Bdellovibrio bacteriovorus str. Tiberius: one gene and its partner. The main gene of each other region encodes a partner of the protein of the gene in region 2 in a complex. Links are inferred from orthologs where the notes say so. Each region holds a gene or a part of one and is shown on either strand. Other genes may lie near its edges.

Region 1 (15,174 bases), 2.2 Mb from region 2 along the record:
CAGCAGCATTGATGCTGATTCTTCCCAGATTCAATTCATCCGCAAACTGGCGAGAACGTTTTTTCAGATCACTTTCTTCAGAAAGAAGTGAAAGCATATAATTGTCTTTGTGGGTTAACACGGATTCACGCATGCCCTATCTTCGCACATCCCGCCTTTGAAGTTAACAGGAAGTTAATTTGCCCGTCATTCTGCTCGCGCATAGCCTTAAGGGACCTGTTTCTCTAACACGGAGGTATTTCCATGAATTTGTCTTCAGCTATTAAAATTGCCGCTTCCTTGACCCTGGTGTTTGCCTTGGGGGCCTGCTCCAGCAAATCCAAAAAAGAGGATGAAAACGTCATCGGTCAACGCGGCAACCGCGGTCCTGATTCGGCCCTGTCCGGAGCCGCCGGTGATTTAAAAAAATCCACCAAGTTCTCAACCCTTTCCCAGAACATTCGCTTCAATGTCGGAAGTTCAGAACTAAATGCCTCCAGCCGCCGTGCTTTGGATGAAATCGCCAGCGAGCTGAAAAAGACCGCCAACTCCTATGAAAAAATCCGTATCTCCGGCCTGACGGACCCTCAAGGCGACACCGATCGCAACCTGCGCCTGTCGGAAGCCCGTGCGATGCGCGTGCGTGACTATCTGGTTTCTCGCGGTGTGGCTGAAGACAAACTGGAAACGATTGGCAAAGGAGCTGTCGCCCGCGACACCATGGGCACATCCTCGCAAATGGCGCGGGATCGCCGCGTGGACTTTGAGATTGTCGAATAACGTCAAAAACGGCAAGATAGTGGCCTATGAATCCACTTCTTGTCTTTGACCTTGATGGCACTTTGATTGACTCGGCCCCGGATATTATCGTGGCCGTCAATCGCACTTTGGCAAACCATTCCAAACCAACTCTGAGCGATGAACTGATCATCTCTCACATCGGCGAGGGCATTAAAAAGCTTATCGCCGATTTATTTAAAGACGCCCCTTTGGAACCCGCCGACATCATCGCCCTGGAAATGGAATTCCTGAAAACCTACGAAGAAGAGATGCTGCAAAAAACCCGCATCTATCCGGGCGTGGAAGACTTCCTGTCCCGCTATCAGGGACCGATGGGTATCATCACGAACAAAAATGAAATCCCCGCGAAGGTCATTTTGAAACACCTGGGCTTGGACAAATACCCGTGGGTAAATGTTTTCGGCGCGGATACTTTGGAAGAAAGAAAGCCCAGTCCGCTTCCTTTAAGAACAATGATGAAACTGGCGGGCCGTCTGCCTGGCAACACCCTGATGATCGGCGATGGCATCCCGGATATGGTCTCAGCTCAAAGGGCTGGGGTTGCCTCTATCGCCATTGGGTTTGGATATACGGCGACTCCTATACTGGAGTCATATGAACCCCTGGCTGTTTTGGAACACTATCAGGAACTCTCAGGTTTGATTGAACGAATCTCAGTCCGGGCCTGATGGATGCTGGACCTTGGTCCCATTCGTGGGGACAGTGTAAAGGATTAACCAAAAAACTCCGATAACTTCTATAGGAATTAGTTTGAGGAGTGGAATGAAGACCCAAGGCAAAATTTGGATCATCTATGATGCTGAGGCCAAGACGCAGACAAAGCCAATGTCTGTGGTTCAAGCTCAAGTTTCGATCCTGTCCATTCCTGAACATGAACACTCGAAATTCTTCCTGTGGACCCCGGGCTGGGAAAGCTGGCTGTCCATCAAAGACTTCCTGGAATCTGATCAAAACTATTTCGTCATCGTTCAACCCCCGAAGCCAGGCGGCATGCCTTCTCTTCCGGGTGAAAATGAACACACCCTGACCGCGACCAAGAATGCTCCAGCCACCAATGGTGGTGTTGACAGTCCGTACACGCAGGTTGTGGTGGGCGATATTCCCCTGAAGCACCGTGAAGTCGGTGGCTATCACCAGAAAGATTTTAACGGAGATGATCTGGATCTGGCCAAGATCCGCAAAGACAAATCCGATATGCCAAAACCTAAAAAGAAAGGTGACGAGCCTGAAGAAGATCCGCTGTCCCAGACCGCGAAGCCTGAACCCAAAGGTTCTGATCGCCGTCGTGATCCCCGTCACAACTTCAAAATTGAAGTCGTGCTGGTATCCAAGGTGCGCTCGTTCCGCACTTATTCGAAGGACATCTCTTTAAGCGGAACCATGCTTGAAGACGAAATCCCAAGAGACTTCCTGAATAAGCCTTTCGATCTGATCATTGTAAATCCATTTGAACCGGATCCATCCAAAGCCCGTCTGCTGTTCCGCGCGAAAATCGTGGGTGACCTGGCAGACCCTCGCCGTCTGATGTTCATCGAACAAGACGTCACCATGACATTGCGTCTGGATGCTTTGCTGAAAGCTTACGTGGCTTATCAGGATCAGGTCCGTCGCAGCGCCGGCTAGTCTTACTCCAACCTTATCAAAAAATACTGTTTTGCAGGACCGCGCATCGGCGCCTCTTCACGACTATCGTCGTATAAATTGCGATGCTGAATTGTTTGCTCCTTAATCATCCTTCAAATTTTCAGAATAATTATTGCGTTAAACCCTCTTAATGAAAGATCGAGGCCAGTTTTCTCATATCAACGTCAAGACTCTTTAACACAAACCCGATATCTAATTTTGAGAAATCCATTAAGGAGTCTTTATGAGTACACTGAAGTACGTTGTTGTGATGGGGACCGCACTTGGTCTGCTGACGGGTTGTCAGAAAGAATTGGAAGAAGCTTCCAAACCCCGCTACCTGTACATCGCCAGCGGCGCCTGTTATTCCGGCACTGGCAACACCACTTACAGTGCAACGACTTCCTCCAATGTGATCTTCCGCATCGGTCTTGAAACTGCTCAGTATGAAGGCCGCATCGCCGATTTTTCTTCTGTGCTGGATGCTCCGGGCACAACTCCGGTCAGTATTGTCAATCACGACGATGAACATCTGCTGGCCCTGCTTGAGCACACCGGACAACGGCGTATCGAGCGGATCAAAAAAGAACTGCTCGGCGAAAGACAAACTTTTTATAACAACACTTCCGCGACGGCCCCTATTGGCGCGTTACAATCGGCCGCTCGCTTTTTATTTTCAGTCGTGGATGGTCTTTTGATCAGCCGTACAACGGCGATTGAAAAGCTCGACACGGGCAAGTCCCGCGAAACCGGGACAGGCACCAATGCCTGGGTGCAGGGACCGGGTGGCGCTTGCAGTGCCTCGGTCACCAACATCACTTCACTTGCCACCTATCCGACATCATCCAATGCCGCTGGTTACAACATCATCTACACTCATTCCCAGAATGCCTCCAGCGCCAACAATCGTATTGGTATCATGAACGGACTGACGGGTTGGAACGGAACCACCGGATGTCTGGCGGCACAATCCGGCCCGGCCCTGACCGCTTACCCGACGTCTTCGGTGTACATGCCTGATTCCGGGCGTATCGCGGTGACTTACGCAGGGATCTCGGGATCCATGCTGAATTCAATCTACACTTATGATGTTGATGAAACCGCCAACACCATTTCAGATGCGGTGAATGCCTATGAGGTTCCCAGTGTGATCTATGGAGCTTCCGCGATGGTTTATGACGAAGTGAAGGGGCATCTGTACGTTGCCACCGGCGGCGCTGTGACCACGAACTTCACGACAGGAAACATTCCGTACAATATTGAAAAATTCAGCTATGACAGCACGACGAAGACCTTCACCCGCGTGGGTTCAACGTCGTATTACAGCGGTAATCTTGAAACCCGCTGCATCTCGTCCATGTTTATTGGAAATTAAGGCGTTCCGATGATTTGAACGCCCCAGCTGACCAGATCCCCATTAAAGGTTGAACCACCATCAATGACTTTGATTGTCCAGGTGCCGTTGGAACGTTCCTGGAAGAAGGCATTGCTCAGGAAAACTTCATTGTCATAATCCACCTGACCCAACAATGAATTTCGCATATTCAGAATCATGCTCTTGGTGCCTGACGGAGACGTCAATTCCACACCCAGATCGCCCACACGGTCATGATCCACCTTCAAACGAATACGAACCCCTTCGATGCGCAGATTGTCGGTCACCGTCACGGTGTTGCTGACACCCGTCGCACTGTAATCAGGAATTGCCACCCGTGTGGTGTTTTCAACCCAGCTGGTCCCCGAAAGACCGGCCGTAAATGTCGAAGTATAGTTCTTTGCCATTGCCACGGCCGCATCCACATTCACGCGGCCAAATCCATACCAGTTATGGAATTTGAAACCGGCACTGTTGGTGACCCAGGCATTTTCCCAGACAGCACCCGCAGGCAGAATCACGTTCTTGGCAGCATTCCCCGGATAATTCCGCAGAGGATGGTTGCTAATCGCCCCTGAATTCGGACGAACCTGCACGGCTGTTTTGGCCAGGATGTATTTCACATCACGCCAGTTCAAGTTCGGATTGGCTTCCAAAAGCAAAGCAATCGCCCCCGTCAGAACCGGAGCCGCCGAAGAAGTCCCGTTAAATGTCGTTGTGTAATTGCAATTCAGGTTTCCGTTATTACCCCGTTCGAATTCCACTTTGCCCGAAATGCTGGTCTGAGCATAACCCGCCGTGCACCCCGTGCGGTCCGTGGTCACCATCGCTGGAGAGTCATCACCGGACTCTCCACCAAAGGAAGAAATCCATACATTGGCCCCCACAGAAGAATACGAAGCTGCATCGCCTGTTGAATTTAAAGCCGCCACAAGTATCGTGTACGGAGTGCTGTTGTCCGGATCCAGATTGGAGTTACCGATGCAGTAAGTATCTGTCGATCCTTTGCATTCCACCAGGAAGTCATTTCCCGCAGACTTCACATAGATCGAGCCTTTACCGCTGCGACCATTAAGCACACCGTTTAGCAAAGCCGTTTCCCAGGCAGCCACCGGATCCGGCAGATAGTTCTGAGAATTCCCCCAGCTCATATTGTAAACATCATGGCCGCCACCAAGTTGTTCGGCCATACGAGTGAAAGTTTGTGAAACTCCGGTGGAAAGGAAATTGTACGCCAGCAGCTTTGCCTTATAGGCAACACCCTTACTGCCCACGCCATTATCACCCACAGCTGCCGCCAATCCCGCAACCGCAGTCCCGTGATTGTCGTCGGCAGAGTTCGGCGGAGCATTGTTTGTTCCGGAGGTGTGATAGTTCCTGGAAACCCCATACAGGAAGTTGTCCTTCAGGTCAGGATGGACATCCTGAACACCGTCATCGGAAATCACGATCTTGATTCCATTTCCGGTTAACCCGGAAGTCCAAGTCTGTAACAGATTCAAATCCACACCGGCCGTTCCGGCATCACTGGCAAAAACTTTTTGTCCGGTATTATTGATATGCCAGGCATAACCCAACAACGGATCCGCGCCCGTGCCCGCCAGCTCTTCACCAACCGCAGTGAAACTGTTTTTCGCGCAGTTGGTAAATAAAGTCCCCGTGATAGCAGCTATCACCGCAAGGCCCATCAGCATTTTGGCTTTAGGACTAAAACTTTTCATACTTCCTGCTTAAAATCTCCAGCTGGGTCTGACTGATGCCAGGTTCGCTGCTTAAACGTTCTTTCAAAGAGGACAAATTAAAAGTGTCCTGCGCCGAAGTCACAAAATACATATTTGCTTCCGGCATCGAACCCACAACTTTCAGGTCATATTCCTGAATCAGAGAATCGATATTCACGCCTTCATTCACGGTGATCTGAATGGTGCCGGTCACAACGCCCGCAATACCTTTGCGTTCGTTATAAACTGCCAATGGCTGCGACGCCGAGAAGTGGCGGTCATCGCCGCGGAAGCCGTCTTCTTCGACCAGATAGTAACCGTTGATTTCAGCAAGATAGGCGCTGCGCTTTCCGGCAGACTGCGGATACGCGGTTACACCTTCCCACACCTTCCAGGCAGTCCCGGAAAGAACTGATGACTGTGCCAATCGGCGATCATCAGGTTTTGGTAAAACCATCTGCTTTCTTTTTGGTTCCAGCAAACGGCGGGATTCTTCCGCTTGGTTCTGACCGTGCGACGGGATTTCAGTAACCTGCATTTGCGCACCCGGGGACTGCATGGCGATGTCCTCTTCGCTCAGACGGTCCTCTGAGGATTCAACAACATCGGCGGCCTCTTTCAGGGATTCAGTCAATGTCGGCTCCTGATCCTTTTTTAGGAACAGGGAAAGCGCTACAACCGCTGTGATTACAATAAGTAAGATGATGACGTGTTTACGTGCCATGAGTCCTTTAATTCTATCGTTAAAAAGGGGGCCACGTTCACTATTTTCTGCAAGAAGTATTGGGAAAGTATGGAAACAGCCTGTGTTCTCGTTTTGAGACAGAACTTTGGTCTGTAATAAAAAACCCCTCAGCAATCACTCACTGAGGGGTCCATATTTTTTTAAATCATTTTCTCTTCGATTACGTATTCAACTTCAAAAGCGTTTCCACAGTTTTTTTCAGCTTTTCAACGTCGAATGGCTTTTTGATATAGTCATCAGCGCCGATCTCGAAAGCTTTTTTCATGTCTTCTTCAGAAGCTTTTCCGGAGACAAACACCAGCGGGATTTTTTTAAGATCGCGGTGTTCTTTCAGCAGTTGCGCCAGTTCAAAACCGTTGATCCATGGCAGACCCACGTCCATCAGAATCAGATCCACCGAGTGATCATCCAGTACCGTGGAAAGCTCGGTGCCATCAGCCGCAAGCTTTGTCACGTAACCTTCACTTTCAAGGATTCTTTTCATCGCCAGGCGCATGGTTTCGTCGTCCTCGATCACAAGAATGATCTTTGGATCCAGCTTTTTCTTGGCTTCACGGAACTGATCCAAAGGCACAACTTCCTGAGAAGCAATGCGGGCCTTGGTCATTTTCTCGATCTTTTCGATCAAATCCTTGGTGTTGATTCTTTTGTCCTTCATATCTTCCTTAGTGAGCTTCCTGGGCTTCCAGCCATCTTTCAGCATCGATCGCCGCCATACAACCTGTACCGGCTGCCGTGATCGCCTGACGATATACGTGATCTTGCACGTCTCCCGCCGCAAAGACACCTGGAATGTTAGTATACGTGGTGTTGGGCTGGGTGATCAAATAGCCTGTCTCATTCATATCCAAAACACCCTTGAAAAGGTCGGTGTTCGGCTTATGGCCAATGGCCAGGAATAGACCGGTGATCGGAAGTTCTTTGACAGCGCCATCAACGGTGCCTTTGATTTTTGCGCCGGTCATACCCTTGCCGTCACCCAGAACCTCGGTCACTTCAGTGTTGTAAAGCACTTCGATTTTTGGATTCTTCAGTGCACGGTCCACCATGATTTTGGAAGCACGGAAATGATCACGTCTGTGGATCAGGTACACTTTGGTTGCGAAGCGAGTCAGGAACTGAGCTTCTTCCATCGCCGTGTCACCACCACCGACAACACCGATTTCCTGATTGCGGAAGAAGGCGCCGTCACACGTTGCACACGCAGAAACACCGCGGTTGGCGTAAACTTTTTCAGAAGGCAGACCCAGATACTTCGCGCTGGCACCAGTGGAAATGATGATGGATTTGGCCAGGTGAAGTTTGTCACCGATCCACACTTTGAACGGACGCTGGGAAAAATCCACTTTCGTCACGTTGCGGGTGATGAAACGAGTGCCGAATCTTTCGGCCTGTTTTCTCATGACAGTGATCAGGTCCGGACCGGTGATTCCGTGGTCAAAGCCCGGGAAGTTTTCAACTTCAGTCGTGGTCATCAACTGACCGCCGGCCTCTTCACCTTCGATCATCAAAGGCTCCAGATTGGCGCGGGAAGTATAAATAGCGGAAGTCAGGCCTGCAGGGCCGGAACCGATGATGATGACATTTTCAACTTTTTGATCCTGAGTCATAGATTACCTCACAATTGGTCGGGACAATAACGGATCAAGGCTACCACAAATGGGCCCGTTTTCATTAGTTCTTTGCACGTTTTGGACTGCGTCAGCTACACTGGGCTATGCCTTTGATTTCTTTTAAAAAGAACATACGCACTCCGGTGGATGTCCCCACCGAAACGGTCCTGATGACGGCTCTGCTGGAGGCCGGACTTCCCGTCGCCTCCAGTTGTGACGGTGACGGGGTTTGCGCAAAGTGCAAAATCGTTGTCGTTGAAGGCCAGGAACACCTCAGCGCTGAGAACGAAACAGAATGCTTCCTGAGGGACGCCAATAATCTTCCCAAAGAAGTCCGTATCAGCTGCCAAACCCGAGTTCTCGGTGACATCACTGTCGATGCTACGTACTGGTAATTACAATTACCCCCCTGGTTCTGTCTCAGATTGATAGTTAAAAGAGGGCTTTGTCTCATATTCTCTATTCAGAACCTCGACCGTCAGGCCGATAAAATTCTAGTCCGGGAGGATCATGAATATTCGGCACCTTTGGATTTTACTTCTTTCCTGCTTATTCTTAAGCGGCTGCACCATTGAGGCTGAACTGCTTCGTTTGGCCGCCGATGGTCTGCCGTCTCTAAGCCCACCTGAGGGAGGAAATCCTTCCAAGGTCACCGCCTCGTCCTTCAATGTGCGCACGAATTTCCCGGAAAGACGCGGGAACGCCCAACAGATCCATATCGGCAGCGACGGACAAATTATCTTTAATAGCGTCATTTACAATGACTACTACACGAACAGCTACTTCAAAAAGATAAACAACCAGGGTGCCCCGGTTGCCCTTTCCACCGGGAAGTCACAACAAGAGACTCCGTATTTTTCGCAAGCGCACTCGGCCTTAAATTCCACTGGCGACGTGATGGTGCAACTGGGTTACATTTACGATCCCTCGGGTGAATTCATCGGCCTTGTGAAAACAGATATCAATGGTGTCGTCGACACCAGTTTTAACAGCGGAAATCCTGTAAATATCAATCTGGATCAAACCAAATACATCGCCCGATGGCTGAAAGTGGATTCTTCAGAGCGAATCTATGTGATTGGGGAATTCACCGACACTGGCGTCAGCGAGATCTTTATCAGCCGCTATCTTACCAACGGCAGCCTCGACACCAGCTATGGCACCGCCGGATTTGCCAAAACGGATGTGAATTCCGCCTTCAGCATGCTTGAAGACTGCACCCTTCAAAGTGACCAAAAGATGGTGTGTGCCGGCGCGGCTGGGAACCAATTCTTTGTTGTCCGGTTCAACACAAGCGGTGTTCTGGATACAACCTTCTCCGGAGACGGCATTCTAACCGACTACTATCAAGCCACGATGTTCGATATGGACCGCATCCATTCTGTTATTACCAAGCCTGGCAAAATCTTCGGTCTGGGTCGCGGGACTGTCGCAGGTCCACGAATCATCGCTCTGAATGATGATGGCACCCGTGATAATACTTTTGCCACCAGCGGCCTTTTCAGCCTGGCCCCAAACTTTTCCTACACCGACCATATCACGTTAACATCTTCAGGCGATCTGCTGATCACAGGCAGCAAAGTAAACGGCGCCAACACCGAACTGCGGGTCGCCAAAGTCCTGGCAAATGGAACTTCGGATGCCAGCTTCGGGACCTCGGGACTTGTGTCGCTGAGCGATTTCAAAATCAAAAACACCGCCCTGAATAAAGTTGCGACTTCTGTGACCCTGGATGGATCCGACCGCATCTATCTGTATGGAATCTCCATCAGTCCGGACAGCCCTCGCGGTTACTACGTGACCAAACTGGAAAGTAACGGCAGTCTTGATAACTCTTTTGGCACTGCCGGAGTGCTCAGACCGCATTTTTTGATTTCTTCAAATGAACAGGTGAAGCGATCCTTAATACAGGGCGAAAATCTCCTGGTGGCCGGGACGATGCTTGAAGGAAGGGCCGTGTTTTTATCCAAAGAGCACAATTACGCACTCGACACCAACTTCGGAATTCAGGGGCACTTTACTTTTTACGCCGACAACTTCGAATATATTGAATACATGTTCCTGGCTGAAAATCCTGCTGGAGGCTACTTTCTGTCAGTGGATATCGGCAACGAGGCCACCCAGATAACGACTCAAAAAATTTTAAAAATCACCGCTGCGGGCGCTCTGGACACTTCATTTAATGGAACGGGCATCATCTCACTTCCCAACCCTGAAGCCATGTCGATGGGAATTACTGCCGCCGATGCAAATGGAAATCTGTACGTCCTGAACAAGCTTTGGGAAGGGGCTAACTCGGAGAAAATGATGATCTCCAAATACAATCCGGCCGGCGTCCTTGCTACAAGCTTTGGCAGTTCCGGGCAGCTTGTGACCACACTTGAAGTCTGGCCTTTGGACGCCACCTTCAGGAACGGCCGCTTGATGGTTGCGGGCAACAGCTATGATGATGCCTATGTCATCCGGTTTCTGCCTGACGGATCGCTTGATCTGACGTTTAACTCTGTCGGGTACACCATGCAAAGTATCAACATGGAAAACGAATACATGTCGCTTCACTTCGACAGCGATCAAAATGTTTCCCTGTTTTATGCAAACTATGATTCTGAAGAAAAGTTCATTCTGAAAATGGACCAAGATGGAGTTCCGGATGCGACTTGGGGCACGGGCGGCATCCTGGCTATACCGACGGCACCAGCAAACATGCTGACTTCAGCCGTCTGCGATTCTCAAGGAAGATGGCTTCTGACGGGAACGGAAAACTATAGAAAAGCCTTTATCGCCCGCCTGACTCCAGCCGGAACTCTGGACACCACTTTTGGCAACAACGGCTACGTGGTAGATGATGACTATTTGCAATTCAAAACAATAGCGATCGTTGCAGGTGACGGTATCCTTACAACTGGCGAAGTTAATAACAATGGCGTCATCGACGTTGCTGTTATCCCTTATGACAAGGATGGCGTTCGCTAGTGCAACTTTCAAAGAGCCCGCTTTTGAAAGTCCCTGCCAGGATCATCAGATTCATGATCGGGACGATCCAGACGACGGGCTTCTACCGGCTGCGGAACCGCGCAGCGCTCCCCTTCAACGCGTGACATATTGGTTTTTCGCCCAATGCCCGATTGATTTCGTCCATAACAAGGAATCACTGAGCTGCGCAAAACCGTGGTCGGCTCTGCCGGAGCCACAAAGTCAGTTTCGCGCGTGACAGCCGCACCGGCCTGTTCAAAGCCCAGCAGCAGAATCAAAGCAAGGAGTGCCAGAGTAGCCTTTAATAAAGAACCCATAGAAATCTCCTTCTATGGGCCCATTGTATCCCGAGTTCGGGACTAATTTTGAATTTTGCGTTTTAACGCTGGACCTAGAACCTTAGGCCTTTTGCAAACGGACGAAATTGATTTTGATGCCTTCACGCAGGAAGATTTTCTCAAAAGCCGTTTCGAAGTTTTGATCTTTCATTTCGGAATTATGCAGATCCTGAGTTTCAAAAATGATCTTGTACGGAGACTGACGGATTTCATCCATCGCCCACAGGAAGTACACCAAAGAATCCGTTTTGAAATTGATGAATGAACCCGGCTTTTGCAGACGGAACAGCAATTCCAGATTGTCTTTGCAGACGAAACGATTTTTCGGTTTCTTCGGCGACGTCCATGGATCCGGGAAATGGATATAGACGTTGTCGATCTCGCCTTCCGCAAAAAGATGATCAATGTTGAACGCATGAAAACGCGTGATCGCCGCATTTTTGCAGCCCGCATTCATGGCGCGACGGATGGACTGAATCAAAGGTTTGTATTTCAGTTCCAGGCCCACCAGCAGACGGTCGGAATGGGTTTTTGCGTGATGTGCAAAATAAGTCCCGTTCCCGGTGCCCACTTCCACGTCCATTGGCAAAGCCGGATCAGCTTTGAAAACGTCAGAACGCCATTTGCCTTTGTTCAGCGGAGCACGCAGCTCATCGAAAGCCACATGTGCGTATTCGCCGTTCAACGCCAGGGTGTAGGCATTCTGGTTGGGAAGGTCTTTGGTGATATTAATTTGTCTTCTTAGGGCCTGATCTGTCATGGGTCCCTTGATTAGTCGGACCCGGGTCATCGGTCAAGCTTTTCACAGAGAAGTCCTGTCTGTGGCGGAACGGCTGCAAACGAATCGGGCACTGAGGGACCTCGCAGCTGTCACAGTAGGATTTTTTACAAGGATCCAGGTGAAAAGCCAGCTCCCCGTCAAACTCATAATCCTTTACCACGGCCGCCTCAAATTCACCGGTCATGGCATGAACCTGAGAAACATCCCAATATTCCGGCACCACCATATGGGCGTCCACGTGATGGAAACGTCCCGAGCGGATCACCCGCAGATGGTGAATATTGATCACCCCGGGCACGCGGTTTTTTTCAAGCGCCCCGGCCAGAAGTTCGAGCGATTCCACATCCTGCTGGTCCATCAGACCCCCCAGGGATTCACGCACAATCTTGAATCCGGCATACGCCAGCTGCAAACCCACCAGCATGGCGATCACCGGATCCAGCCATTGAATTCCGGTCAGCAGCACCAGCCCCAAACCCACCATCACACCCGCGGTTGTCAGCACGTCGGACAGTACGTGGGCCCCGCTGGCTTTCAGTGCGTCGGACTGATGGGTCGTCCCCACTCGCTTCAGATACAAACCCAAAGCCAGATTCACCAAAGCAGCTCCGCCGACAATCAGTAAACCCACTTCCAGCTTCTGGGTCGGTTCGTGATAAATCAATGCCTTGGCGGCCTCGGCAATAATCATGATCGCGGCAAAGAAAATCATCCCGCCTTCAAAGGCGGAAGAAAAATATTCGGCTTTGCCATGACCATAAGGATGATCCTCGTCCGCCGGTTGAGCGGCAATACGAATCACAAACAGCGCCACGATGGCGGCAATGACATTCACGATGCTTTCCAACGCATCCGACAAAACCGCCGTGGAGCCCGTCAGACGATAGGCGACAACCTTCATCGTGAATATCACGACACTGGCGATGGCAGAAATCCATGCGGCACGATTACGGATTTTATCAGCGGACGAAACAGAGCTTTGCATATAAGAGCGTTTTCTTAGATACCCCGGACGAGGTCAATGACTAATTAGCCAGCAGCCTTACGGCGCTTATGAATGGCAGATTTGATTTCCACCACAGGTGCAGCTTCGGGCTTGTAATGAGCCACTTGATTGCGTCCCGCACGCTTGGCTTCATAAAGCGCGTGGTCGGCACGACGAACCAGTTCACGGGCACTGATATTTTCACCCGGAATTGTGATGGCAAAGCCCAAAGAAGCGGTCAGCTTCATTGAGTCTTCCCCATTGCGGAAGGTGGTCTTTTCGATATTTTCACGCAAGCGTTCACAGAAATACATCGCACCGGCGTGATTGGTTTCCGTCAGCACCATCAGGAACTCATCCCCTCCGTAACGGGCTGGGATATCGATATTGCGGGTGTTGGCGCGAATGATCTTGCCGACTTCCAAAAGCACATAGCTGCCGAACAGATGGTCATGACCGTCATTCACGGTTTTGAAATAGTCCATATCCATCATCACGACACAGACATCACGGTGGAAACGACGACCGCGCTCCATCTCGAAGTCCAGACGTTGATACAGCGAACGCATGTTGTACAGACCCGTCAGGTCATCGGTATCAACAAGCTCTTTGAGTTTTTCATTGGCGAAAAGCAACTGCTCGTGCAAATCACGGATACGCAGCTGCGAGCGAATGCGCGCCAGAAGTTCCAGCGGCACAAATGGTTTTACGATGTAGTCATCCGCACCCGAGTCCAGAGCCTCGATAATCGCTTCGGTGCTGGAATTTTCCGACACAAACACGCAGGAAACGTGAGACAGACGCTCACGCACGGATTTCAACACCCGCAAACCCGCCATGGAAGGCGCCATCCAGTCCAAAATAACAATGTGAGGGATCCAGGATTCAATCAGCTTATGAGCTTCCGCCTCGGTGGTCACACCGCGCGCGTCGTAGCCCTCCCAGCGCAATGGCTCCAGGAGAATTTCCAGGCTGTCCTTGTCGTCGTCGATTACTAGAATACGGCGACTTTTAGGTTGTTTGGGGCTGACTTCAAAACTCATCTACATACCAGTGTAACGTTTGGGATACTGATCGGTTAATTCTGGGAATTATTTAGACAATTTTCTAATCATAAGACTGGGTAACCAAACTTTAATCCTGCCCCGCCGGGAGAAGGACTGGTGGCTGAGCTCCGGCGCTTCGGACAGTCCTCGCTCGGTGGGTTCTTCCATATTTACAGGCCCTTTGGCTCGTCGGGGGCACCTTGCATCCCACACTTCCCCGGACCTGCGGAACTTGCGGCGGAGCTCAGCCCCCACCCCTTCCCCCTCAGACAGATCTTGTTGGTGCGCCCGCGCGCGAAGTGCCGGCTATTTGGAGACAACGTGATGCGCTTCGACTGGATTGGGATTTGTGGACTTTGGGCCGGGGATTTTTCTTACATTTTCTGTGTTTTGTGGAGGGGTCTGATGTGGGCGCTAAGGGGGTCTTATTCGTTGAATTGTCTGGGGTTTTTCGTTAATTATGGTTGTGGTGTTTTTCTTTGAATTTTGAAGGATGTTTTTATGAGTTTGAACTTCACCGAGTACGAAGCAAAGTGGCAGAAAAGATGGATGGACGCGAAAGCGTTTCAGGCTGAGACAACCAGCTCCAAGCCGAAATATTATGCCCTGGATATGTTCCCTTACCCTTCGGCTTCCGGGTTGCATGTGGGTCACATGGCCTCTTACACTCCGGGCGATATTATTTCCCGCTACAAACGTGTGAACGGGTTCAACGTTCTTCATCCGATGGGTTATGACGCTTTCGGTTTGCCTGCTGAACAGTATGCGATCCAGACAGGTGTTCACCCTGCAATCACCACCAAGAAAGCTATCGACAGCTTCCGCAAAACATTGCAGACGTTTGGCTTCAGCTTTGACTGGAGCCGCGAGATCTCCACTTGTGAGCCTGATTATTACAAGTGGACCCAGTTCATCTTCCTGAAGCTTTATGAGCGTGGTCTGGCTTACCAGAAAGAAGTTCCAGTGAACTGGTGCCCGGCTTTGAAAACTGTTTTGGCCAACGACGAAGTTGTCGACGGCAAGTCCGAGCGTGGTGGTCACCCGGTGATCCGCGTTCCGATGAAACAGTGGATGCTGAAAATCACGGACTATGCTGAACGCCTTCTGAATGATCTGGATAAACTGGACTGGCCGGAAAGAACCAAAGAAGGTCAGCGCAACTGGATCGGAAAATCCGAAGGTGCGCGCATCACC
Region 2 (14,999 bases):
GGTTCGGGCATGGGCTTGAAAGAACTGGCCCTGCCACTGACCGCACTGTTGATTCCATTTGGTCTGGTTGTTGAACAACCGGATTTGGGAACGGCGATGATGCTGGCAGCGATCGGCGGATCCATGCTGATCTTTGCAAAAATCCGCAAAAGCATTCTGGCGACAATCATTGCCTTGGGAATCATCGCCATTCCCATCGCCTGGAAATTCGTTTTGCATGATTATCAGAAAAACCGCGTTTTGACGTTCCTGTCCCCGACCAGTGACCCTCGTGGTACCGGTTACAACAGCATCCAGTCAAAAATCGCCGTGGGTTCCGGCCGCTTCTTTGGAAAAGGCTTTATGAAAGGCACCCAGTCCCAGCTGGAGTTCCTGCCAGAACGTCACACGGACTTTATTTACTCGGTTCTAAGTGAAGAGCATGGCTTCGTCGGCTCGATCGCTGTGGTGGGTTTGTTCTGCTTCCTGTTCATCACCGGAATCCGCATTGCCTCCAACGCCCGCGACAAGTTCGGGGCTTTGTTAACAGTCGGAGTCCTTTGTTACATCTTCTGGCATATGTTCGTGAACATCGGGATGGTTATCGGACTTCTGCCCATCGTGGGGGTTCCGTTACCGCTGCTGTCTTACGGTGGATCCAGCATGCTGACCACCATGGCCGGTCTGGGCCTGGTGTCGAGTGTCGCTTATCGCAGATATCTGTTCTAGAGTTCATTAAAAACAGAAATAAAAAAGGCAGGTTCATCCTGCCTTTTTTATTTAGAACAATGCATGCAGCAGAACCCGGCGATTGACCCGGTCAAGCATCATCAGCCCCAAAGGACTCACTTCAAGACGGACATGGGTTAAACCCATATTCACCCCACTGACCAAGGCCGATCGCGCCGGCATGTTCAAACCTGCCGTCGAAATCTGGCGCCAGCCCAGAGTGGCGTGAGCCGCCCACACCTGCACCGTGCCTGTCGGAGACTCCGATGCCGCAGAAACAAAATACATCCAACCCGTCGATTCATCATAACGGGAATGAGTCCACAGCGTCACTGCCGCCGGGTATCCGGCCAAAGAGGCATAATCCACCACATCAAAGTAAGTCGGAGTGGCATCCAGGATTTTAAATTTTTTCAGTTTCATATCATCGACAACCCAAAGATTGCCATCGCTGGCCTTTTGCAATCCCACCACATCTTTCAGCGGGCTGCTTTGCAAGGTTGCCGGAGCCAGCTCTGTCGCTGCCGGGGCCGACTGAGGGTCCCCCATCACACCGGCAATAAAGGTCACGGTTGTGCCATTGGAGCGGAAAAGCATCAGGTTGCGCTGCGAACCAGAGTTTTCTGTACCCGTGAAGTAAAGATTTTCGTCACCACCAAAATCCATCAGGTAACGATAGTTCGAAACCAGAACATTCGCCCCCGCGCCAAATGACGAATTGTACGTCGGGAAGCTTGCCGCCCCCGAGTTGGTCCGCAAATAGCGCACGGGTGTCGTGGCTGCCGCTATTGTTCCCGCCAGGGGATCATAAGAGCCAAGATTCAAGGCGTTGATATAACGGGTGTCACCCGAAACTCCCGCCACCGTCAAAATCGTGCCGGCACCATTGACGGCGATCCCCGCTGTCGCCATGGAGTTGGCGATCGTCACGTTGTTATAACCCGTCGAAATTGTGGTGGCCACTCCAGAACCGTCAAATTCGATGCGACGCAGGTGACTGAGTGCACGCACATACAAGGTGTTGTTGCGATAAAGCAGATCGCTGATTTCTGAAAACAAGACTTTGCGCAAATCCGCTGGACTGCCATCGGTATTGTTGCCGATCGTCGTCAGCGGATTATCGGCAACAACCGTATAAGTCCAAGCCTCATCCGGGCCGCTCCACTCTTTGTATTTCAATTCAAACAATTGATTGGTGGAACTGAAAACCAGCATCGAGCTGCGGGCACTTCCCACAAAAAGACGTATGCTGGTATTGCCACGCTCAACAGGAACAACATTGGTTTTATAGGTTTCAGTGTCGGTATTAAAGACCATGGCCTGATTCCCCGTCTCTGAGGACCCATAACAGACCAGCAAAGCCGTGTCTGACGATGAGGTGTTCGGCTGGCACTGGGAAGCCTGCAACGGAAGATTTGGATTGCCGGATTCTTTCAGACGATAGCCGCCTTCCATGCTGCCTCGCAAAGACATACTCGGACCGGTCCCCGTTCCGGCGCGGGGAATAAGCCAGATTTTGGAAAGATCCGCAGAAATAATCATCCCCATCTGATTCAAGCTGCTGCAAGGTATAGGCAAATCCGCGCCCGCAGTTTCCACGGCTGGCGCGACACTGGAGCAAGTCCCCGCCACTCCCACAATTTTCTGAGGCGTGCTGGCCGGATTACTCAAATCCAAAGAATAGAAAACAAAGTTGTCATAATAGATGTAATATCGCTCCAGCACCAGGCGTTCGTACTCGATACCACTGGTGTACTTTCTTTCCGGCAAAGTCCGAATGGAAAGAAGCTGCCCGTCTGACAGACGGATGCGCAGCAAAGCCGAACACGAAACAGATTTACCTGACGCCACATAAGCAACGTCATTGGCGTCGATTCCCAAAAGCAGAGCGCCATCCAGGAAGCCGGCGGCGCATTTTTCTTCTGACAGACTTCCATAGACACGCTTCACGGAAGCCGTCTGACGGTCGATCTTCATCAATGCGCCGGATTTGATATAGTAGAAATTATTATTGCTGTCCCCGTAAAAGAAAGAACGATCCAGATCCGCTTTGGCCACGTTGACGTTTTCACTCAACGCACTTCCGCCCACCAGAATTTTCCACGGCGAGTTATACAAACCCGAAGTGGTCTGACTGATCGCCCCGCTTTGCGAACTGCAGCTGACCTTGAATTTCAATGGCAGCGACGTCGTCACAGCGACCCCCGAAGGAGTAGTCACCGGCACAGTCCATGAATAGGGTGCATTCGGCAGGTTGGTGCCGATCACATGGTAGGTTAAACCATCATCTACCGAATAAGACAGCTCGCCCACAGGCAGCGCCGGCAGAACTCCGGACGAACTGCAATTCCAGGACAGGCTGTGAGTGCTGGATGGCGCCAGAGTATTGCCCTCTGCAGGCCCGGTCCAGCTCAGTTCAGGGGGTGCTTCGGGTTGATAGTTTACGATGGCCGAAACCACATTACTTTCCAGCCCCGTCGTACTGCGCACCTTTACATAAACCGTTTTGTCGCCAGCCAGGGCACTCAGTCTAAAAGACGATTTCGCGCCGGTGTAATTCACCCACGAAGCCCCGGTGAACAGCGTACTTTCTGAAAGCATGATCTCTTTGATCGGAGCCACTTGCGAAAACACCGTCAAGGCCACGTTGATATCCGGAACAAAGACCACCGGCGCCCCCTCAGCCAGCACCAGATCCAGCACACGCAAAACCGGGGACGTCATCTCGACCGCAAAAACCTTGGAAAGCTGACGGGTCTCATTCCCCGCCTCGTCTGTCACAGAGATCCGGTACCGGGCGGTCGTGATATCTGCTGAGGGCATCGCAATTCCTGAAAGTGTGTAGGTCTGCTCATTGTTATCACCGGCATTCGCAGCGACCCGTCCGGCTTCGGACCATGCGGAGCCATCGAAAAATTCAACAATAAACTCAGCCCCGGCTTCGATGTTTTCTTCCGTCAATTTCCAGGACACCGAACCATTGGTTCCACCGCGAACTGCCGAAGGACTGGTGATCGCAATTTCCGGAGGCAAAATATCAACAGTCCAGGTCTGTTGCGGCACGGAAGACACATTCCCCGCGCGATCACGACTGCGCAATTCAAAAGTATGCTCACCATGAGACAACGCCGTCAGCACAACCGGACTCAGACAAAGTCCCCACGAACCTCCATCAGTACGGCATTCCGTGTTTTCGATGCCGGATCCCCCAGGGTTGTCACCCGATGTGAAAGTAAAATTGGCTGCGGCCCCGTCAATAGTGGCTGGTCCCGACACCACGGCCACTGTCGGAGATGTCAAATCAACCGTCCATTTCAAAGACGTGATACCAAACTTATCCGAGCCGGTGCCGCCGCGAATCTGGAACAGGCATTCGCCTTCGAAGAGATCGTTTAATTCAATGGATTTTTCGGCACTGCCACCTTCAATGCGGATCCAGCCATTGCTCATGGCAGTGGGATCGTCGGGATTGATCCGATATTCATAATATTCCGGCACAATACCACGAGGTTTGAATGTGATGGTTTTTGAAGAGCTGTTGGAAAATTCGTTTTGCGACGGGCCTTGCGAAAATTCAATATCCATACTTGTCGCTTCATAGGTCGCCGTCATCCAACCACATCCGGTTAGCCACAGTGACAGTACAAGTATAAGCAGAGGTGCAAAAAGACGACCCCGAACATCTGCTATAGATCCCATACAAGGCTTTTCGGTCTAAACATCGAAACATAGAGAGTTATCCTCTATAACAAGACCTTTTATGCTCCCATTTTTCACATTATGAAAACGTCTCACAGTGGGTGTCTCGAAACAGGATTCCATCCCATATCGACTAACCACTAATCAGACAGTGTTCATACATTGGTTGACACCCCCCTTTGCCAGCTTCAATCCATGGCATTTGAAAGGTGCTTCAAAGCAAGACCTGAAACATTCCGCACACCTGGCCGTTCGGCACGGCACTTGAACTATACCTCTGTAACAGGAGGACGCGGATATGAAAACGAAACATCTCAAAATCGGAATCGCCTTTGTCACCGCATCGCTCACGTCGGTTCTATTTAATAACTTTTCTTTCACCCAGTGGCAGCGCCCTGAGGTGCCAGCGATTGAAAGCGTGAACGAAGCTTCACGTGTTTCTCACGCGAAAGAACTGCTGGGTGGCGGCTATAAAGGCAGTGACGCCCAGAAAATTGAAGGTCAAAAGGCATTGAATCAGGCCATTCTTTCCAAAGTTCAATCTCAGTTGCCGGCAAAATTCAAAGGCCAGGCGCGTGCCATCGCCCGCACGGTGATTTCTGAAAGTGCCAAATACGGTATGGATCCGGTGTTTGTTCTGGCCGTGATCAAAACTGAATCCAAATTCAATCCATTGGTGGTGGGTCGCCATGGTGAAATCGGTCTGATGCAAATCAAACCGGACACGGCGGAATGGATCGCAAAGAAATTTGATCTGCCTTTCAACGGCAAAAAGACTTTGCAAAGCCCGTCTGCGAACATCAAGATCGGCATGGCTTACATGAACTATCTGCGTGCAAAGTTCGACAAAAAGGCGATGAAGTATGTCAGCGCTTATAATATGGGTCCGACAAATGTGCGCCGTCTGCTGGCTAAAAACGTGAAACCGGCAGAATACAATTCACGTGTGATGAAGAACTACAGCGTTCTTTACTCCAACATCAATTCCAAAAACCCGCACACCTTGGCGGCTCTGTAATACACAAGTGTTCCCGCTCGCGATTGCGATCAGCGAGCATATCGTAAGGGGCTCAATCCACAGGCACCAAACTTGGCCCGCATCCCGCGGTGGTAAGGATGCCAAAGATTGTCCCCTTTTTTGCGTTTCAGACACTCCCCTGCCTTCTACCACAATTTAATGGTTTCTCGCATTGGAACGGTTATCGCAAGAAAACCTCCTATCAGGAGAAAACCATATGAAAAAGAGTCTGACGGCCCTGGTGGCCCTGTTCCTATTAAGCAGTATCGGTCACGCAGCCCCTTATTATACTGGTATCGGGTGTAACGAAGAAGGCACGTCGTGCACCTTCGGAAAGCCCTCTAAACGCGTTCTGCAGTGGTCCCGCAAAGGTACAATTGATGAACTGGGTTCCCGTTGTGAGAAATTCTTCGACAATCTGGAACAGCGTCAGCGTGTGATCGGCACTCAGCGCGCGATCGACCTGAAGTACAAGAACTTCACCTATAACTGGGTTGCGGGCGACCTTGATCAGAATGGTCACGCCAAAATCAAATGCCATATTGAATTGCACTCTGAAATCGCTGACGTGAAAATCGTGGGCGAAAAAGTAAAAAGTCTTTACTGGGTTTGTGAAAACGAAAACAGCGGCGGCATCTGCAAAAACTACGAGTCTGATTGCGAAGCTCTTCGTCAGCAGACCCTGAAAGACCCTTCTGTTCTGGATGCAACGATCTATCGTGGCGCGTCCCTGATGCAGGGTAATATCTGCGACGTGGTGGCAGCTCGTTTCAAATAGTCCTGACTTCACTCTTCTCTAATAAAAAAGCCGGAGCATACCTCCGGCTTTTTTATTTTTACACTTAAGCGGCGCTGCGCCCCCGGGCCCGGGATATTTCACGACACTCATTCAGCATCTGGTCATAATAGCTCAAAGTCTGCCGCAGGTTCTGCATCACCACCACCTGGTCATCCGGCGACAGCGTGGCAATCTTATTCAGAGCCTCTTCGGTATGCCCCACGTCCTCTTCCGCATGCACGCGGATAAAGTGCGCGGCCTTCGGGCCCCAGGCTTTTTCAATGCGTTTGTTCATGTAATCACCAAAGTGCGCGGCCAGTGCTTCCAGCCCCAGAATGTATCCAAAGAAGGCCATCGGTGAATGGTGTTCAATATAATAGTACTGCGTCTGATAAAGCGCGCAGGTGCCCGGCATTTCCGGCCACTCGTCCATCTTGCTGCCCAGGGTTTTCAGATCATTCACCAGCAACTTGTCGTGGCCTTTTTCTTCCGCACAATGAGCCAGGAACCGGTTGTGGAACTCGGGCGCCCCAAACGGAGTGCGCGCCCCGGCCATGGCCAGCAGGCGTGTTGTGTGCCGGGCAAAATAGAAGGTCTGTGACACCCAGGCGGAATAGGCGTTTTTATCCTCCCACGGGAAAGCTTCGATCTGTTTTTTGGAGAAATTCAAAAGGGTCATCAGTTCATCGTTAACGTTCTTATTGTTAGGCATTTGTCTCTCTTTTCAGGTTTTATAAAACCATTAAGCTGCAATTTTCAGATTGTTTCTGCGAACTTCGCGCAGACAAGTCACGTGGGATTTTTTATCGGCCCACAGGCTTTCCACCAGCGCGTTGGATTTCGGATCAGGCAGAGGCACAACCTCCCCTTTTGCCGTCATCAGGATTTCGCATTCATAGTTCATCTTCATCACACTGCCAAAATAAGCGGTTCCGCTTTTTTCAGCCTTGCGCCGCACATGCAGATCCTTGCGGGCCGTGCCCACCCAGCAGTCCCATGGCGAAGACTCCATCACCTTGCTTCCCAGCGCGATGATGATTTCAGCCCAGTTCACTTCAGCACTGCGTGACCGGTATTCGGGAATCACCGTCAAATATTCCATGCTCATCAGGGTATTGATGCCGTGGCTTTTGAATTTATCAATGATCGCCTGATCAAAGGCTTTCATATAGTGGTGATCACGAAGGGCGTCCGAGCGCAGATCAAAAGCGCTGTACAAATGGAAACCGAAAACTTTTCCGTTATCGGTCAGGCAGACGACAATGTCGTTGCGATGAAAATCATCCGGGTTCAAAGGTTCGCCGACTTTGCCCAGCACCTCTGAATAGACCCGCCTCCATACCTCGTAGACGTCGTTGCTTAATTTTACTGTTTCGGGATTCAACTCGCGTGGATTGAAAAGGTGATACTGAAACTTACCCATACACTCTCCTTCCGGCAGAGTGTTTCGGATGTTCCACTTGTGAACTTGATAGTGTTTACTAATTTAAGACGTTTGATTCTGAGAACAAGTGACTTGTGTGCTGTGATTCTCAAAAAATCACATTGCAAAAAAATCAGTTGCGGAGCATTTCCACTTTTTCAAGAACGATCACGCAGTCAGGGCGCTTGTTTCGGTACACTGGAGCCATTCTGCGGATTTCGCAGTTCATCGTCAAACGCTCCGCCGAACGCGCTTCGCGCAGTTGGTGAACCGGAACATCCGGTACAAATGTACCATCCACTTCGCCGTTGAACACCAGGTTGCAGGCATCAATAATCTTCTGAGTGATGGTTTCTTCTCTTTCAAACAGGGACCACCACTCGTAGGCGTTCAGTTCTTCAAGAGTATAAGAACAGCAGTCAAAGAAATTGAAATTACGGAACAGTTGAACGTGCTCTTTGGAATAGATCTCAATGATATCTTCGTTCTGGATATGGCTGAACAAATCAGAACTTGGCACCAACCCCAGACGACGGAACGCCTTCCATGTGAAGGACAGACTGTCGTTGATTTTGTAGCCTTCAGCCAGCTGGGAATGACACAGCTCCTGATAGAAGCGCACTTTTTCAACGGCGTCTCTTTTTTTATCCAGAGGCAAACGGGAAAAATACGGAAGACCCGGAACATACGGGCGCACGGTTTTACCTTCAGCTTTCAGCATCAGGGAAATATCCGTGGTGATCGTCTTGAACTCTTCGTTCAGAACTTCGTGTTCATTGTCTCTAACGTAAATCTCTGGGTACATGATATCCTCGGTCGGCTCTTCAAACATTGTTTGGGATCCTGTGAAGTATCATAGTGAAACGCAGGACTCTTGTCCAATTCAAACAAAAAAAGGCCCCCACTTGGGAGCCTTCTTTACCTACTTCTAATAATTCTAAACAGAGACGCGATTAAACGTTCTTATTCAGGAATTCAAGAATAGCGTCTTTTGGGTGGTTGCCAACCAATTGGCCCACTTCACTGCCGCCTTTGAACAACAACATCGCAGGGATACCGCGGATGCCGTATTTGCCAGGAACGCTTGGGTTTTCGTCCACGTTCACTTTTACGATTTTTACTTTCGCACCCAACTCCTGTGCAACTTCTTCAAGCTTAGGAGCCAAAGCACGGCAAGGTCCACACCACTCGGCCCAGAAATCCACCAACACTGGGGTGGATGAATTTAGAACTTCTGCATCGAAAGACGTGTCTGTAACTGCTTTAGTAAATGTGCCCATGAATGGCCTCCGTAATATCTACACTCAATGTGATCACGGAAACCTTATCGTCAAGCCCGGTGAGGATCAATTACTTTTTAAAGAGGGCTTTTGTGAACTCTTGGCGCAACTTATCGAGTTCGTTGATGTTTTGACTATCCCAGTCAGCCTCCAGGTCTTTTTGACGACGACGCGCCTCAACCCGAGTCACGGTGCTTTTCGGAGATACCTTCACATCCTCCACAAGCTTCGCATACTTAGCCATCTTTTCTTGAAGTGCTTTATCAGCGTTTTGCAAACTTTCCTGAGCCCGCGAAACCAGCTGCGCCTGCTCGTCTTCTTCATTCCCCAGGCCCGTTCCAGGCACTGGAACTTCGACTTTTTCAACCTCGGGAGCCCCGCCACCCAAAAGCTCGCGTTCAAAAGCCTTCAGATCCACATCCGGAAAGTCCGACGCCTCTTCCGCTGCTGCGCCGCGCTCAGCATCCGCGGCAGCCATACGATCACCAAAGCGGAAAGATGGTTTTTCCCTTTGCTCTTCATCAGTTACAAGCAGGCCTTCAGAATTCTCATCAATTCTTTCAGGGCGTAAAGACTGCTCGCCATGGGCTTGCACTTCCTCCGTGGAACCCTTGATAAAAATCGCTTCATCCTCGGGGGAAAACTTTCCGCTGCCGGCCACGGTGGTGGCAGACTTTTGCGGGCTTTCAACATGCATGGCTTTGTTCAGGCGCTCCAGCAACACGGCTTCATCATGCCCCAACATGCGACCAATCACCTGCACCAGGCGCACCGGAGCCACCGGGGACTCCAACACCATGTCGACGCGGATCTTAATAAGATCCTGCGGATTGGGTTTGAAGTTTGCCGGAAAAATAAGCACCGACTTTCCCTGCCAGCGGGACATCTCTTTCAGACGCTTCCCGACCCCCAGTGAGCTGACCTTGCCGCCTTTACCAGCGCCCACAACAAGATCCGGATTGAATGCCAGCATCTGCTCGGCCACAGCGTATTCGCTGGACAGACCGATGACATCAAAGCCCACCTTTTTCAAAGTGCCTTCAACAGACATCAAGTCAGCATAATCCTCGTAAACCAAAAGAATCTTGTTCATAGTTCTATTGTCAGATAAGCAGAGTCATGGGTCAATAAGGCTTCTTCTGGACAATGGGCGCGATGACGTTGGGCCCAAGGCACTCTAGAATAGGTTCAACACACGGGCGACCAAGACGGAGACCAGATTTGAGTATTTTTAACGGAAAAAAAGCCGCACAGTACATTTTCTTTGAGATGCTCCCGAGTTTTATTTTGGGATTGCTGGTCTTTGTCTCCATTATTTTGATGTTCCAGGTTCTGCGACTTACGGAATTCGCCCTGGTGCACGGCGTGGCCATGAAAACCATCGCCGAAATCATCGGTTACGTCATTATCTCGATGCTGCCGATTCTGTTCCCCATGGCTTTGCTGTTCTCAGTTTTATTGACCTATGGGCGACTTAGTCAGGATTCTGAGATCGTCGCTATGAAAGCATCCGGCCTGCCGATGGGCACACTGCTGCTGCCCGCCCTGGTTTTGGCCACTTTGGTGGGTGTGATTTCCGCCCAGATGTCCTTCAACATCGCACCCTGGGGAAATCGTCAGTTCGAAGTTCTTTATTCCCGCCTGGCCAACACGAAGGCTGCCGCGATTATCAAGGAAGGCACTTTTGCGGAAGGCTTCTTTGACATGGTCATTTACGCCAACGAGGTCAACACCGACAAGGGCCTGCTTAAAAAGGTCTTTATCTATGACGAGAAAAACGGCGACGTGCCTTTGACCATCATCGCCAAGGCCGGAGAAATTGTTCCGGATCCCTCACGCCCGGGGCATGAGATTTTGCTGCAATTAAACCAGGGCGAAATTCACCGTCAGGCCAAAACTCACACCAAGATCAGCTTTGACACTTATGACGTGCGCTTCTCGGAACCTCAAAACATCGAGGAAAAAGCCAAGTCGCCGCCTTCATTGACGTTGGAAGAAGTCCGCAACCGCCTGAAAGAGGACATCAAAGACAAAGAGGTCCGTCGCACCTTGCAGAGTGAATACCACAAACGCTGGGCCATCTCGGTCTTGTGTATCGTCTTTGCGATGATCGGTGTGGGTTTGGGAACAACCACCAACCGTCGTGCAGCCAAAGCCGGCGGCATGATTCTTTGTATTGGTATCATCATCTTCTATTGGATTTTGTATGTGGCTGCTGAAGGTGCAGCACGAAGCGGAACTTTACCAGCGGCACTTGCCATCTGGACACCGAATGTTCTATTTGCTGCTTTGGGTGTGGAAACTTTAAGAAGAAACTGGAACTAAGATTGGGCTTGAAAAATAGAGCGATGCAGTAGCATCCTTACTACCACGGTCGTCCCTGACCACATCGCCCCTCCCTTACTTCAAATGGTAGGGGCAATACCTTGAGCTTGCAAAAGGTTTTTTTAGATCATTTCATTTTTTTCCCAAGCATTTTGGCCACTTAGCACATCCACTACAGGTAGTGTTGCAGCTCAAGTGTCTTACCTACCCCTGCTGGTGTTCTTTGTTCACCAGCATTTTCTGAATGGAAAAACATGAGCAAGTCTTGAGCATCACGAACCGCCTGTGCACCGTCCATCAACAAATCCAAAGCGCCTTGAAAATGCGGATCCAACGGATGCCCCGGAACCACCCACACAGGCCTTCCGATCTGTGCTGCTTGATGTGCGGTGATCAGCGTTCCGCTGCGACGACGAGCTTCCACCAATAAACTTGCGCGTCCCAAAGCGGCGATCAATCGGTTGCGATGATGGAACAGATGTTTGTGCATCTTTTGGTGATGATCATACTCACTTAAAAAACATCCACCCTGTTCAATCACAAGCCCCATCCACTCTTTCAAGTTCGCCGGATAGACTTCACCCAGCCCCGAGGGTAACACCACCACGGTGGGACAGAATTTGCGCAAAGCCACGCTGTGAGCCTTTTGATCCACCCCGCGCGCACCACCGCTGACAATGCAGGGCTTTTCATGCTCACAGAAATGACCCAGCTCTTTTTCCATCCATAACAATGAATCCGCCGCTGGCTCCCGACTGCCCACGACGGAAAGAGTTTTGGCATTGAGCCAAGCCGGCGAACCGCGATAACTCAGGGTCAACGGCGGGTCCGCCATCTGATAGCAAAGTTCCGGATACAAGGCCTCGCCATAAACGACAAAATTCACCCCCTGCAGTTTCAGCTGCAGACTTTCTTCGCAGTGTTTTTTGAACAGCTCATGGTTTTTCGACAAAGCCTCGGCCAGATCCGGCCACCGGGGGCGAAGTTCGACCAGCACCTGATCGGCGGCAAGCCTCCCAGCGCGGGCAAGCTCGCGATAAAGGGCATGAATACCGTCACGGTCGACGGCGTAAAGCGGATGACTTTTTATTATTTGCGAAATCGAGTAAAGATCGTTCATAAGAAAAAAGGCCCTGCAATTTGCAGAGCCTTCTTAAAAGAGTCTTAAAAATCAAGATCGGAATCATCCAGTCCGCCATCCGGCGCCGGAGTGTCTGCCGGGGTGCTCGGAGCGTTGTCAAATTCCTTTTCAAAGTCCTCGTCCGCTGCGGCGGGGGCTTCCACCACCGGAGCCTCGCGCATCGCCTGAACCACCGGTTTACCGACATAGTCGCCAACCAGGATGTTGTCCGAAGCTTTGATCACGTAGGCCGTCGCGAAGTTTGGCGATACACGCACAATTTTCACTGATCCCACCACGCGGTCGTTCATCACGGCTTCATTTTTCTTGTTACGAACGCGCTCGTCCGCAAACACCGCCAGCGTCTGACCTTCCTGCAACCCGGAAGCAGAACCGCCATCCAGGAACACCAACGTGCTATTGCCGAAGATATTACGTTTTTTGTCGAACTGCCCACCCATGATTTTTGCGCCCACACCAGACACCATGCCTGACGGAGACGGATCGATCATCGGCAGTTTTCCCGGAGTCAGGATCGCCCCCACGTCCACCGGCTGAATGGATTTTTTCACAATCGCGCGATAGATGTTTTGCTGATCGTTCACTTTTTCCAGAACTTCGATTTCACCCTGCAGTTCCACCATCTGTCCCTGACGGTCTTTCACCAGAGGATCTTTCACCATGGTCAGATTCTTCTGAGCCACGAAATCCTTGCCGCCATTGCTGTCCAGACGAACATAAATGTACTGGAATTCACCGGCCGTTTTCATGTCCATTTCAGTTGCGGTCACACGACCCACACCCTGAACCGGCGCATCCGCCAGATAGTATTCCAAAAACTCGGGCGCTGTCGGGAACTGGGTTTTCGGCAATTCGATCTGCAATTCCAACTTAGGATCGTTCATCGCACCCATGCGATAAGAAGGCAGACTGTTCGGCAGAGTCTTCAGCAGCGGTGCGCGCTTTTTTCCGCGCGGCAAAGCCACGGTGTCCGTCTTGGCGCCAGCCTCAGGCTTCACGTCCGTCACCACTGTGCCGTCCGCTTTCCCCGCGGTATCAGCCGCTGCCAGATCCAAAGTCGGCGCTTCATCGGCCGTACCCGGGAAGAACTGAATGTTCATCTTCGGGTCAATTTCGTGCGGATTGTGAACCGCACCGTTATTCAAAGACCAAATTTTCGGCCAGAAATTCGGATCGCCGAAGAACGTTGTCGAGATCCCCCACAACGTGTCCCCTTTTTGCACCTGATAGATTTCCGCTTCGCGGTTGCCTACGGCTTTTTCCCACAGCTCTACAGAGGTGGGCTGTTCATTGTAGCTTTTGTAAATGCGGTGGAATTCAGCCTCGCGGGAATAATCCGGTTCCGACCCCACGACGCCCGTTGCCGGTGCCGGGCTGAATGTTTCAACCGTCTGAGTTTCCTGAGTGGGCGCTGAAGGAGCAATGTCTTCCATCGTCGGTTCAGGGCTTGCCACTTCCGGAGCCGGAGGCGGCGGCACATCTGCGCCGGAATCATCAACGTCTTTGAACTCTGGCACGCTGGGTTCAACCACTTCCTGCTGTTGGCTTTCCAGCACGTCCAATGGATCCGACTCCCAGGTCGCATCCGGTGGGTTGTCTTGCGCCTGCGCCAGCAGTGCCGTCAGGATCAGGGCCATCATTACGGAGAACTTCTTGTTCATCACTCTTTGCATCCTTGCCGTGATTTTTTATTTCAGAATTTTCAACTCAGCATCTGCGCGGAACGATTCCGGGCTGCCCGGGTAACGGGAGCGGACGTCCAGCAGGGCTTTGCGTGAAAACTCGGGCAGATTCATTTTTTTGTAGGTCATGGCTTTGGCAAACTTGGCTGCAGCCACTTTGTTGCTGCGAGGATATTGCTTTTCAATTTGCGCAAAGTACTTGATCGCTTCAGCGTAATTGCCGTTATCCACGGCCATACGGCCCGCGACAAACAATGCATTGTCGGCGTAAGAGCTTTGCGGATAGCGGGACAGAAGGCTTTGCAAGCGGCTCTTAAAGGCGATTTCATCATTGTTCTGATAGGCGCTTACCATTTCAGCATAAAGGCCGATGTCACTTTCTTTCGAAAGGTCTTTCCCCGTCAGCTCCACAAGCAGAGCTTCTTGGCTCAGGTCACGAGAAGAGCTCTTTGCTCCACTGGTTGCAGGTTTGGCGAACGAGGCCAAAGGCAGGCTTAAAAGGACCGTTGCTGCTAATAGTCTAAGTTGCTTCATCTATCGACACCTCTTGATCTTTTACTAGTATGACACGCCTTGAGAAGTGCAAACAAGCAGGAGTTATCCACATAAAATGTTGAGTTATTGTAATGCTAGACCTTAGACCTATTTGTTTTCAAGGCTTTCAGCGATTTGCACGGATCTTAAGCAGCATGTAAACTACCGATATTACTAGAATTTATAGCATTAATGCCCTGTAATTATGCTCTGAAATTTCAGATCTTAAAATCCGTCCCCCGAAGACGCGCGGACCCAATAACAGACTATTTTAGAAATCCACTGCGTTATGAAAATTGCTAAGTGCTTAGAACCATGATCATTCTTCTAAGCCTTGCCCTTTGCTTAAGCATCGCCGCTCCAGACGGTTTGCTGATAAACACAACACATCTGTCACAGAATTTTCAGAAA

What was found.
Region 1: the proteins of trxA (region 2) and trxB are in contact, whole or in part, in a crystal structure (PDB 1F6M), measured with the Escherichia coli proteins. The link is inferred for Bdellovibrio bacteriovorus str. Tiberius from one-to-one orthologs.

Annotation. Positions count from the first base shown.
Region 1 is NC_019567.1:362,193-377,366, reverse strand. What follows is about bases 5,883-8,812. They hold trxB (thioredoxin-disulfide reductase), read right to left. Parts: upstream 7,855-8,812; coding sequence 6,910-7,854; downstream 5,883-6,909. Other genes in these bases: BDT_RS01815 (hypothetical protein), read left to right, coding at 8,368-8,812; BDT_RS01820 (2Fe-2S iron-sulfur cluster-binding protein), read left to right, coding at 7,962-8,252; BDT_RS01830 (response regulator), read right to left, coding at 6,405-6,902; BDT_RS01835 (hypothetical protein), read right to left, coding at 5,883-6,223. Also shown: BDT_RS01865 (O-methyltransferase), read right to left, coding at 1-133; BDT_RS01860 (OmpA family protein), read left to right, coding at 244-759; BDT_RS01855 (HAD family hydrolase), read left to right, coding at 786-1,448; BDT_RS01850 (PilZ domain-containing protein), read left to right, coding at 1,543-2,403; BDT_RS01845 (hypothetical protein), read left to right, coding at 2,648-3,778; BDT_RS01840 (S8 family serine peptidase), read right to left, coding at 3,775-5,499; more of BDT_RS01835, read right to left, coding at 5,486-5,882; more of BDT_RS01815, read left to right, coding at 8,813-10,830; BDT_RS01810 (hypothetical protein), read right to left, coding at 10,839-11,147; tRNA (guanosine(46)-N7)-methyltransferase TrmB, read right to left, coding at 11,230-11,928; BDT_RS01800 (cation diffusion facilitator family transporter), read right to left, coding at 11,897-12,934; BDT_RS01795 (GGDEF domain-containing response regulator), read right to left, coding at 12,979-13,977; leuS (leucine--tRNA ligase), read left to right, coding at 14,482-15,174.
Region 2 is NC_019567.1:2,525,802-2,540,800, forward strand. What follows is about bases 7,244-9,998. They hold trxA (thioredoxin), read right to left. Parts: upstream 8,907-9,998; coding sequence 8,580-8,906; downstream 7,244-8,579. Other genes in these bases: BDT_RS12070 (hypothetical protein), read right to left, coding at 7,244-7,626; BDT_RS12075 (hypothetical protein), read right to left, coding at 7,760-8,458; BDT_RS12085 (hypothetical protein), read right to left, coding at 8,977-9,998. Outside these bases: rod shape-determining protein RodA, read left to right, coding at 1-708; BDT_RS12050 (hypothetical protein), read right to left, coding at 760-4,293; BDT_RS12055 (lytic transglycosylase domain-containing protein), read left to right, coding at 4,706-5,425; BDT_RS12060 (hypothetical protein), read left to right, coding at 5,643-6,203; BDT_RS12065 (iron-containing redox enzyme family protein), read right to left, coding at 6,268-6,915; more of BDT_RS12070, read right to left, coding at 6,946-7,243; more of BDT_RS12085, read right to left, coding at 9,999-9,999; LPS export ABC transporter permease LptF, read left to right, coding at 10,128-11,231; BDT_RS12095 (DNA-processing protein DprA), read right to left, coding at 11,404-12,351; BDT_RS12100 (LysM peptidoglycan-binding domain-containing protein), read right to left, coding at 12,396-14,033; BDT_RS12105 (tetratricopeptide repeat protein), read right to left, coding at 14,061-14,588; BDT_RS12110 (ComEC/Rec2 family competence protein), read left to right, coding at 14,904-14,999. UniProt on the Escherichia coli protein: Participates in various redox reactions through the reversible oxidation of its active center dithiol to a disulfide and catalyzes dithiol-disulfide exchange reactions.